Regions from separate parts of the Nonomuraea sp. NPDC049028 genome, predicted to be linked through region 2. Evidence: predicted binding sites of a transcription regulator. Region 2 holds the regulator's gene; the other holds the start of a gene.
What was found. Region 2 encodes HspR, which represses chaperone genes until heat shock. Its sites were predicted from a motif close to ANTTGAGTCNNNNNGACTCAANT; they were not measured.
Positions count from the first base shown of each region.

Region 1: a site for HspR is predicted at 2,363-2,385, ahead of lon (endopeptidase La). Genes of this name have one in related genera too.

Region 1 is NZ_JBICTR010000019.1:111,926-116,737, forward strand. It holds gene lon (endopeptidase La) at 1-2,349, opposite strand, end outside; gene ACGFJ2_RS53380 (sensor histidine kinase) at 2,519-3,784, shown strand; gene ACGFJ2_RS53385 (response regulator transcription factor) at 3,781-4,437, shown strand; gene ACGFJ2_RS53390 (hypothetical protein) at 4,759-4,812, shown strand, end outside.
Region 2 is NZ_JBICTR010000007.1:399,136-403,947, forward strand. It holds gene ACGFJ2_RS29060 (tetratricopeptide repeat protein) at 1-69, shown strand, start outside; gene clpB (ATP-dependent chaperone ClpB) at 187-2,757, opposite strand; gene ACGFJ2_RS29070 (heat shock protein transcriptional repressor HspR) at 2,763-3,113, opposite strand; gene dnaJ (molecular chaperone DnaJ) at 3,117-4,301, opposite strand; gene grpE (nucleotide exchange factor GrpE) at 4,322-4,812, opposite strand, start outside.

The DNA of each region.
Region 1 (4,812 bases), on a different contig from region 2:
CGTGGAGGCGACCTGAGCCGGCGTCAGGGCGATGTCGAGGACCTCGCGCACGTCGCTGACCGGGTGGATCGTCAGCTCGTTACGCACCTCCTCGGGCACGTCGTCCAGGTCCGGCTCGTTGCGGGCCGGGATGAGGACCGTGGTGATGCCCGCCCGGTGCGCCGCCAGCAGCTTCTGCTTGACGCCGCCGATCGGCAGCACCCGGCCGGTGAGGGAGATCTCACCGGTCATGGCCACGTCACTGCGTACCGTACGACCGGACAGGAGCGAGGCCAGCGCGGTCGTCAGCGTCACGCCCGCCGAAGGGCCGTCCTTGGGCACGGCGCCCGCGGGGAAGTGGACGTGGACCGAGCGGTCCTTGAACGCGGTGACCGGCAGCTCCAGCTCCGCGCCGTGCGAGCGCAGGTAGGAGAGCGCGATCCGGGCCGACTCCTTCATCACGTCGCCGAGCTGGCCGGTGAGCGTGAGCCCGGTCTCGCCGGTCTCCGGCTCGGCCAGCGACGCCTCGACGTAGAGGACGTCGCCGCCCGCTCCGGTGACCGCCAGGCCGGTCGCCACGCCGGGCACCGAGGTGCGCTGGGTGGCCTCCGGCAGCGACGACTCCGGCACGAACCTGGGGCGGCCGATGTAGCCGACCAGGTCGTCCTCGCCGACCGTGACGGGCAGCTCGTTCTTGGCCGCGACCTTGCGCAGGATGCGGGCGACCGAGCGCTCCAGGGACCGTACGCCGGCCTCCCGGGTGTATTCGGCGGCCAGCCTGCGCAGTGCCGCGTCCTCGACGCCCACCTCGTCGGCGGTCAGGCCGGCGAGGTCGAGCTGGCGGGGCAGCAGGTGGTCACGGGCGATCGCCACCTTCTCGTCCTCGGTATAGCCGTCGAGCGTGACGACCTCCATGCGGTCGAGCAGCGGCCCGGGGATGGCCTCCAGGACGTTGGCCGTCGCCAGGAACAGCACGTCGGACAGGTCCAGCTCGACCTCGAGGTAGTGGTCGCGGAACGTGTGGTTCTGCGCCGGGTCGAGCACTTCGAGCAGGGCCGCCGTCGGGTCGCCACGGTAGTCGGAGCCGACCTTGTCGACCTCGTCGAGCAGGACGACCGGGTTCATCGAACCGGCCTCGCGGATGGCGCGGACGATGCGGCCGGGCAGCGCGCCGACGTAGGTGCGCCGGTGACCGCGGATCTCCGCCTCGTCACGGACGCCGCCGAGCGCGACGCGGACGAACTTGCGGCCCATCGCCCGCGCGACGGACTCGCCCAGCGAGGTCTTGCCCACTCCGGGAGGCCCGGCGAGCGCGAGTACGGCGCCGCTGCGACGGCCGCCCACCACGCCGAAGCCCTTGTCCTGGCGGCGCTTGCGCACGGCCAGGTGCTCGATGACGCGGTCCTTCACGTCGGCGAGGCCGGTGTGGTCGGCGTCCAGCACCGCACGGGCGCCGGTGATGTCGTAGTTGTCCTCGGTCCGCTCGTTCCAGGGCAGGTCGAGAACGGTGTCGAGCCAGGTACGGATCCAGCCGGTCTCGGGAGACTGGTCGGACGTACGCTCCAGCTTGTCGACCTCCTTGAGCGCGGCCTCGCGCACCTTCTCCGGCAGGTCGGCGGCCTCGACGCGGGCCCGGTAGTCCTCTTCCTCGGTCTCGGTGGAGTCGCCGTTGAGCTCCTTGAGCTCCTTGCGGACCGCGGCGAGCTGCTGGCGCAGCAGGAACTCACGCTGCTGCTTGTCCATGCCCTCCTGGACGTCCTTGCGGATCGTCTCGGCGACATCGAGCTCGGCCAGGTGCTCGCGCGACCATTCGACCAGCCGGGCCAGCCGCTCGGCCGGGTCGGCGGCCTCAAGCAGCTCGACCTTCTGAGCCGTCGTCAGCCAAGGCGTGTAGCCGGAGCTGTCGGCCAGCACCGACGGGTCGTCGATCTGGTTGACCTGGTCGACCACCTGCCAGGCGCCGCGCTTCTGCAGGATCGTGGTGGCCAGGGCCTTGTACTCCTTGGCCAGCTCCTGGGCGCGCTCACCGGCGGCGACGGTGTCGATCGTGATGGCCTCCACCCAAAGGGCGGCGCCGGGGCCGGTCGTGCCGGTGCCAACGCGCACGCGGTCGACGCCGCGCACCACGGCGGCGGGCTCGCCACCGGGCAGCCTCCCGACCTGCTCGACAACGGCCTGCACGCCGACAGCGCCGTAACGGCCGTCGATCCGGGGAACGAGAAGGACCCGCGGCTTGTTACCACCGGATGCCTGAGCCGCGTCTATGGCAGCCCGCACCTCGGAGTCGGACAGGTCCAGCGGAACCACCATGCCCGGCAGGACGACCTCGTCGTCCAGCGGCAGGACCGGGAGGATCAAGCTCTCACTCATACGAACTCCAAAGGGTTGAGTTATACCGACTCAAGTCATTAGAGCCTCTGATTGTTCCCAGGGTTGCCGATGTTCGCTCACGGCGATCGTAATCATGTAAGCCAGTCATACCTGAGGATGAAGACCCAGGGTTGATGCCCGCCCGGCCACGCCCCCGTAGGGTGATCGCGTGTTCTCGGCAGTGGTGCGGCCCTTCGCGCTGGCGCTGTTCCAGGGCGACGCGGACCCGCCGCCGCCCCGATCGCGCTGGCTGCGTTTCCGGCTGCCCCGCTGGCAGCCACTGGCCGGCCACGTCGACCTGGTCCAGGTGGCGGACATCCTGGTGGCCTATATCCTGTTCGCCACCACGTTCTCCCAGCTCGTCAACTGGAACGACGGCGCCAAGCCGCCAGTCGACGACTCGCTTCTCTCTCTCGCCTCCGCTGCTCTCTCCCTGCCCGTGGCGCTGCGCGATCGGTGGCCGCTGGGCGCCTGGCGGGTGGCCATGGTCCAGCTGCCGTTCGCGTTCTGGGTGACGCAGACAGTCGGCACCAGCTATCCGCCCTACACGGTCGGGCTGGCGGTGATGTACCTGTTGGTAACCTACTCGGTTGCCGTGCGCGGCGACCGTCGGATCACCGTCGCCGTGTGGGTGATCAGCGTCTTGACCGCGTGGATCGTTCATCCCGACTCGATGGTCCTCGTCACGATCATGGTGACGGTCTCCCTGCTGTTCGGCTACAACGTGCGCGTACGCCGTAACGCCACGACCAGGCTCGCCGAGGAGGAACGGCGCTCGCGGCTCGCCGAAGGCGCCCAAGCCGTGCTCGAAGAGCGGGCCAGGATCGCGCGGGAGCTGCACGACGTGGTCGCCCACCACATGTCAGTGATCGCCATCCAGGCCGAGGCCGTGCCGCTCAAGGCGGCCGGCGATCCCGCCCTGCTGGAGGCGGGCCTGGCCGAGATCCGAAGCCTGTCCCTGGAGGCCATCTCCGAGCTGCGCCAGGTGCTCGGTGTGCTGCGCGACCAGGACGGCCGCACCGACACCGCGCCGCAGCCCGGCCTCGACCGGCTCGACGAGCTCGTGTCCAACGCCCGCGCCGCCGGGCTCACCGTGGGGGTCGAGCTGCCGAAGCAGCCGCTCGGGGCGCTGCCGCCCACCGTCGGGCTTTCCGCGTACCGGATCGTGCAGGAGTCCCTGAGCAACGCGATGCGCCACGCGCCCGGCGCCACGGTCACGGTCGTCGTCGCATGCGACGACGACGCCTTACGGCTCCACGTCACCAACGGCGCCGGCGCCACGGCGGGCGGCCCGGAAGGGACCGGACAGGGGCTGGTGGGCATGCGGGAAAGGGCGGCGCTGCTCGGCGGCACGTTACAGGCGGGACCCATCGAAGGGGGCGGTTTCCAGGTGACCGCGACGTTACCGATCGCCGGGACGGAGGAGACGGCGTGATCCGGGTGCTGATCGCGGACGACCAGGGAATGGTGCGCACCGGGTTCACGGTGTTCCTGAGCGCGCAGTCCGACATCGAGGTGGTGGGCGAGGCGGCCAACGGCGAGGAGGCGGTGCGGCGGGCGGCCGAGCTGCGGCCCGATGTGGTGCTCATGGACGTACGCATGCCGGTCATGGACGGGCTGACGGCGACCAGGCGGCTCCTGTCGTCGGGCGACGGCCCGAAGGTCCTCATCCTGACCACCTTCGACCTCGACGACTACGTCTATGAGGCGCTGCGGGCGGGAGCGAGCGGGTTCCTGCTCAAGGACGCCTCGGCCGTCCAGCTGGCCGAGGCGGTGCGGGTCGTCGCGGCGGGCGACGCCCTCATCGCCCCGGCGGTCACCAAGCGGCTGATCCACGAGTTCGCCCGGCTGGGCGCGCCCCGAGCGCCGACGGTCCGGCGGCTGGCGGAGCTGACGGAGCGCGAGACGGAGGTGCTCGCCCTGGTCGCGCAGGCGATGTCCAACCAGGAGATCGCGGAGAAGCTGGTGGTGGCGGAGCAGACCGTCAAGACGCATGTGGGGCGGGTGCTGATGAAACTGGGGCTGCGCGACAGGGCGCAGGCGATCGTGTACGCGTACGAGACGGGACTGGTACGACCGGGCGATTGACCGCGTACGCGACGAGCGAAGTGACCCGTGAGCTCTGCGGGACTGGGTACGGAGCAACGCGGGGTTCCCTGAGGAAGGTGACGCGCCCTGGCGGCTTTTGTGGCATTCCCACAGCGGGCATGCGCCGATCCGGAAACCAGAGCCTAAACCCACGTTAACTCACACGCATATCAAAGAAATGGGTTTCACCTGTTAGAAGTTCCAACACCGACCCGCCTCCGAAGAGTTGTTTGTCCAGCACGCCGTACGCGCGCTGGACAATTTCGAGACGGCTAGACCAGGGGATACGGCTTACCGAGTCACCCGACGAAGGGAATCGACATGGAACGACAGTCCCGCAGGAAGCTCGCGAGCGGTCTGGGCCTTGTGACGGCA
Region 2 (4,812 bases):
CGCACTCGCTACCGCATCAGGGTTGACCTCGGCCTACCGGAGGACGACCTCGACGCCCTGGTGTCCTGACCAGGGACGTCCCGAGAGGGCGGAGGTGACCGGCCCGGTGGTGGCGTGAGCCTGCCCACCTGCCGTGATACGTGACGCCCGGGAACCGATCGGTTCCCGGGCGTCACGTATCAGACCTCAGCCGCGGACGATGGACAGCTCGTCGTCGCCCAGGTCCACCAGCACCCGGTCGCCGTCCACGACCTCGCCCGACAGCACGGCCTTGGCCAGCTTGTCGCCGATCGCCGACTGGACCAGGCGGCGCAGCGGGCGCGCCCCGTACATCGGGTCGTATCCGGTGAGCGCCAGCCACTCGCTGGCCGCGTCGGTGACCTCCAGCGTGAGCCTGCGGTCGGCCAGCCGCTGGGCCAGGCGTTCGATCTGGAGGTCGACGATGCGCGTCAGCTCTTCCGAGCCGAGCGCGTCGAACAGGATCACGTCGTCGAGCCGGTTGAGGAACTCCGGCTTGAACGAGCTGCGCACCGCGCCCATCACGGCCTCGCGCTTGGCGCCGTTGGCCAGTTTGGGGTCGACCAGGAACTGCGAGCCGATGTTGGAGGTGAGGATCAGGATCGTGTTGCGGAAGTCGACGGTACGGCCCTGGCCGTCGGTCAGCCGGCCGTCGTCGAGCACCTGCAGCAGGATGTCGAAGACCTCGGGATGGGCCTTCTCCACCTCGTCGAGCAGCACGACCGTGTAGGGCCGCCGCCGGACGGCCTCGGTGAGCTGGCCGCCCTCCTCGTAGCCGACGTAGCCGGGAGGCGCGCCGACGAGCCGGGCGACGCTGTGCTTCTCGGAGTATTCGCTCATGTCGATGCGGGTCATCGCCCGCTCGTCGTCGAACAGGAACTCCGCCAGCGCCTTGGCCAGCTCGGTCTTGCCGACACCCGTCGGGCCGAGGAACAGGAACGAGCCCGTGGGCCTGTCGGGGTCGGAGATCCCGGCCCGGCTCCGGCGTACGGCGTCCGAGACGGCCTGTACGGCCTGCTGCTGCCCGATGAGGCGCCGCCCCAGCTCCTCCTCCATCCGCAGCAGTTTGGCCGTCTCAGCCTCCAGCAGCCGCCCCGCCGGGATGCCCGTCCAGGAGGAGATGACCTCGGCGATGTCGTCGGCGCCGACCTCCTCCTTGACCATGGCGTGGTCGGGCGTCGCGGCGTCGGAGGCGGCTTGCAGAGCCTGCTCCAGGCGCGGCACCTCGGCGTACATGAGCCGGGAGGCGGCCTCGAAGTCGCCGTCGCGCTGCGCCCGCTCAGCGCCGCTCCTGGCCTCGTCGAGCTGCTTCTTCAGCTCGCCGACCTTGTTGAGACCGGCCTTCTCCAGCTCCCAGCGGCCGACGAGGGCGTTGAGCTCCTCCTGGCGGTCGGCCAGCTCCTTGCGCAGGCGTTCGAGCCGCTGGATGGAGGCCTCGTCGGTCTCCTTGGAAAGGGCCAGCTCCTCCATCTTCATCCGGTCGACGTTGCGCTGGAGCTGGTCGATCTCGACGGGACGCGAGTCGATCTCCATGCGCAGCCGGGAGGCGGCCTCGTCGACCAGGTCGATGGCCTTGTCGGGCAGGAAGCGGTTGGTGATGTAGCGGTCGGAGAGCGCGGCGGCGGCGACCAGCGCGCTGTCGGCGATCTGGACCTGGTGGTGGGCCTCGTAGCGGCCCTTGAGCCCGCGCAGGATCGCGATCGTGTCCTCGACCGTGGGCTCGCCGACGTAGACCTGCTGGAAGCGGCGCTCCAGCGCGGGGTCCTTCTCGATGCGCTCGCGGTATTCGTCGAGCGTCGTGGCGCCGATCATGCGCAGCTCGCCGCGGGCCAGCATGGGCTTGAGCATGTTGCCCGCGTCCATCGCGCCCTCGGCGGCGCCCGCCCCGACGACCGTGTGCAGCTCGTCGATGAACGTGACGATCTGCCCGTCGCTCTCCTTGATCTCGGAGAGCACGGCCTTGAGCCGCTCCTCGAACTCGCCGCGGTATTTGGCGCCCGCGACCATCGCGCCGAGGTCGAGTGAGATGAGCCGCTTGTTGCGCAGCGACTCGGGCACGTCGCCGGCCACGATGCGCTGGGCCAGGCCCTCGACGACGGCCGTCTTGCCGACGCCGGGCTCGCCGATCAGCACCGGGTTGTTCTTGGTGCGCCGCGACAGCACCTGCACGACCCGGCGGATCTCGGAGTCGCGGCCGATGACCGGGTCGAGCTTGCCGTTGCGGGCCCGCTCGGTCAGGTCGACGCCGTATTTCTCCAGCGCCTGGTAGGTGTCCTCGGGCGTCTCACTGGTGACACGGGCGTGACCGCGTACCTTCTCGAAGGCGTCGAGCAGCGCCTGAGGCGTCGCCCCCTGGGACTTCAGCAGCTCGGCCGCCTGGCCGCCGTCGGTGGACAGGCCGACGAGCAGGTGCTCGGTGGAGACGTACTCGTCTTCGAGCCGCTTGGCCCGTTGCGCCGCGGTGTTGATCACGGTGAGCAGCTGGCGGGAGCTCGACGGCGCGCTCACGGTGGAGCCCTGCGCCTTCGGCAGCCCGGCGAGCTGCTCCTCGGCCTTGGCGCGCAGCGTCTTCCAGTCGGCGCCGACGGCTTCGAGCAGCGGAATGGCGGTGCCGCCCGTCTGGGCGAGCAGCGTGGTCAGCAGGTGGGCGGGCGCGATCTCCGGATTGCCCTCCGCGGCGGCACGCCGCATGGCCCCGGAGAGAGCTTCCTGGCTCTTCTGGGTGAGCTTGTAGTCCATGTGTTCTAGGCCCCCGGTGGCAGCTCGTAGCGGATCAGCGCCCTGACCATCTGCATCTCGGCGCGGAGGCGGTGAACCTCCTCACGCAGCCGCAGAGCCTCGTTCTCGAGCTCGAGAATCCGCTTGATGCCCGCGAGGTTGATGCCCTCCTCCTGGGAGAGCCGCTGAACCTCGCGGAGCTGGATGATGTCGCGGGTGGAGTAGAGGCGGCCGCGCCCCGCCGTGCGGCCTGGACAGACCAGTCCGAGCCGGTCGTACTGCCGCAAGGTCTGCGGATGGAGGCCCGACAGCTGTGCGGCCACCGAGATCACATAGACCGGAGTCTCGTCTGACAGGTCGAAATAGTTGGCGTCCATCGGCTACTCGCTTCTGGCTCTCTGTATGAGATCAGCCCGCGGGTCCTCGCCCGCCGTCGCGGTGTTGAACTCCGTGAGGAGCTCGCGGGACTTGTCGTCCAGTGTCTTGGGGACGAGCACCTCGACGGTGGCGAGCAGGTCGCCCTTGGTGCCGTCCTTGCGGGCGACGCCTCTGCCACGGATCCTGAACGTGCGGCCGTTGGGCGTGCCCGTCGGGATGCGCAGCGTGACCGGCAGCCCCTTGAGTATCGGCACCTTGATCTCGGCGCCGAGCGCGGCCTCGGAGAAGGTCACCGGCACCGTGATGGTCAGGTTGTCGCCCGTCCTGCCGAAGACGGCGTGCGGTTTGACGTGCGTGAGGATGTAGAGGTCGCCGGCCGGGCCGCCGTTCTCGCCCGGAGCGCCCTTCCCCTTGAGCTTGACCCGCTGTCCGTCGGCCACCCCCGCGGGGATGCGCGCCTGGATGTTGCGGGTGCTCTTGGCCCGGCCGCTGCCCTCGCACACGGGGCAGGGGTCGTCCACGAGCAGGCCGCGGCCCTTGCAGTCGCGGCAGGGCTCGGAGAAGGCGAAGTTGCCCAGGTTACGGCTGGCCGCCCCCGTGCCCTCACAGGTCGGGCAGACCCGTGGGGTGGTGCCGGCCTTGGCCCCGGTGCCGCTGCAGGCCGTGCAGGCGGCCGAGCTGGTCATTCTGAGCGACACCGTGGAGCCCTCGACCGCTTCGGAGAACGTGAGCGTGACCTCGGACTCGACGTCCTGGCCACGCCGCGGCCTGGTGGCGCTGGTCGTACGGGCCGAGCCGCCGCCACCGCGGTTGAACAGCCCGCCGAACAGGTCGCCGAGCCGCTCACCCGCCCCGTGGCCCTGCTGCTGCTGGTTGGCGGTGCCCCCGAACAGGTCGCCGAAGTCGAACGGGAAGCCGCCACTGCCGGGACGCTGGGCCCCCACCCCGGACCCGAACAGCGTGCGCGCCTCGTCGTATTCCTTGCGGCGCTTGCTGTCGGACAGGATGTCGTTGGCCTCGGAGATCTCCTTGAACTTGGTCTCCTTGGCCACGTCGCCCTGATTGGTGTCGGGGTGGTACTGCCTGGCCAGCTTGCGGTAGGCCTTCTTGATGTCTTCGGCCGTGGCTGACTTGGGCACACCAAGGACGGCGTAGTAGTCCTTCTCCAGGTAGTCCTTGGTGCTCATCTATCGCCCTTCGTTCTTCGTCAGTTGTCGTCGTCGGACGCCGGGGGGGCGTCTTCTGGCTCCGCCACGGCCACCCGCGCCGGGCGGAGCACCCGGTCACCCATCCGGTAACCGGGCTGGAGCACCTCGATCGCGGTCGGCTCGGTGACGTCCGGCGAGTAGCTGTGCATCAGCGCCTCGTGGACGGTCGGGTCGAACGGGTCGCCCTTCTGGCCGAAGGAGTTGAGCCCGAGCTTGGTGACGGCCGCTTCCAGTGACTCTGCCACTTTCGCGAAGCCACCGGTGAGCTCGCCGTGATCACGTGCCCGGCCGATGTCGTCGAGCACGGGCAGGAGCTCCTGGAGGGCGCTCGCGACGGCCTGCTCCCGCACGGCTCCGCGGTCGCGTTCGACCCGCCTGCGGTAGTTGGTGTATTCCGCCTGGAGGCGCTGCAGGTCGGACGTCCGCTCGGAGAGCTGGGCCAGCAGGTCCCCGTCCTGCGCCGCCGCCTCACTGGCGGCGGGAGGAGGGG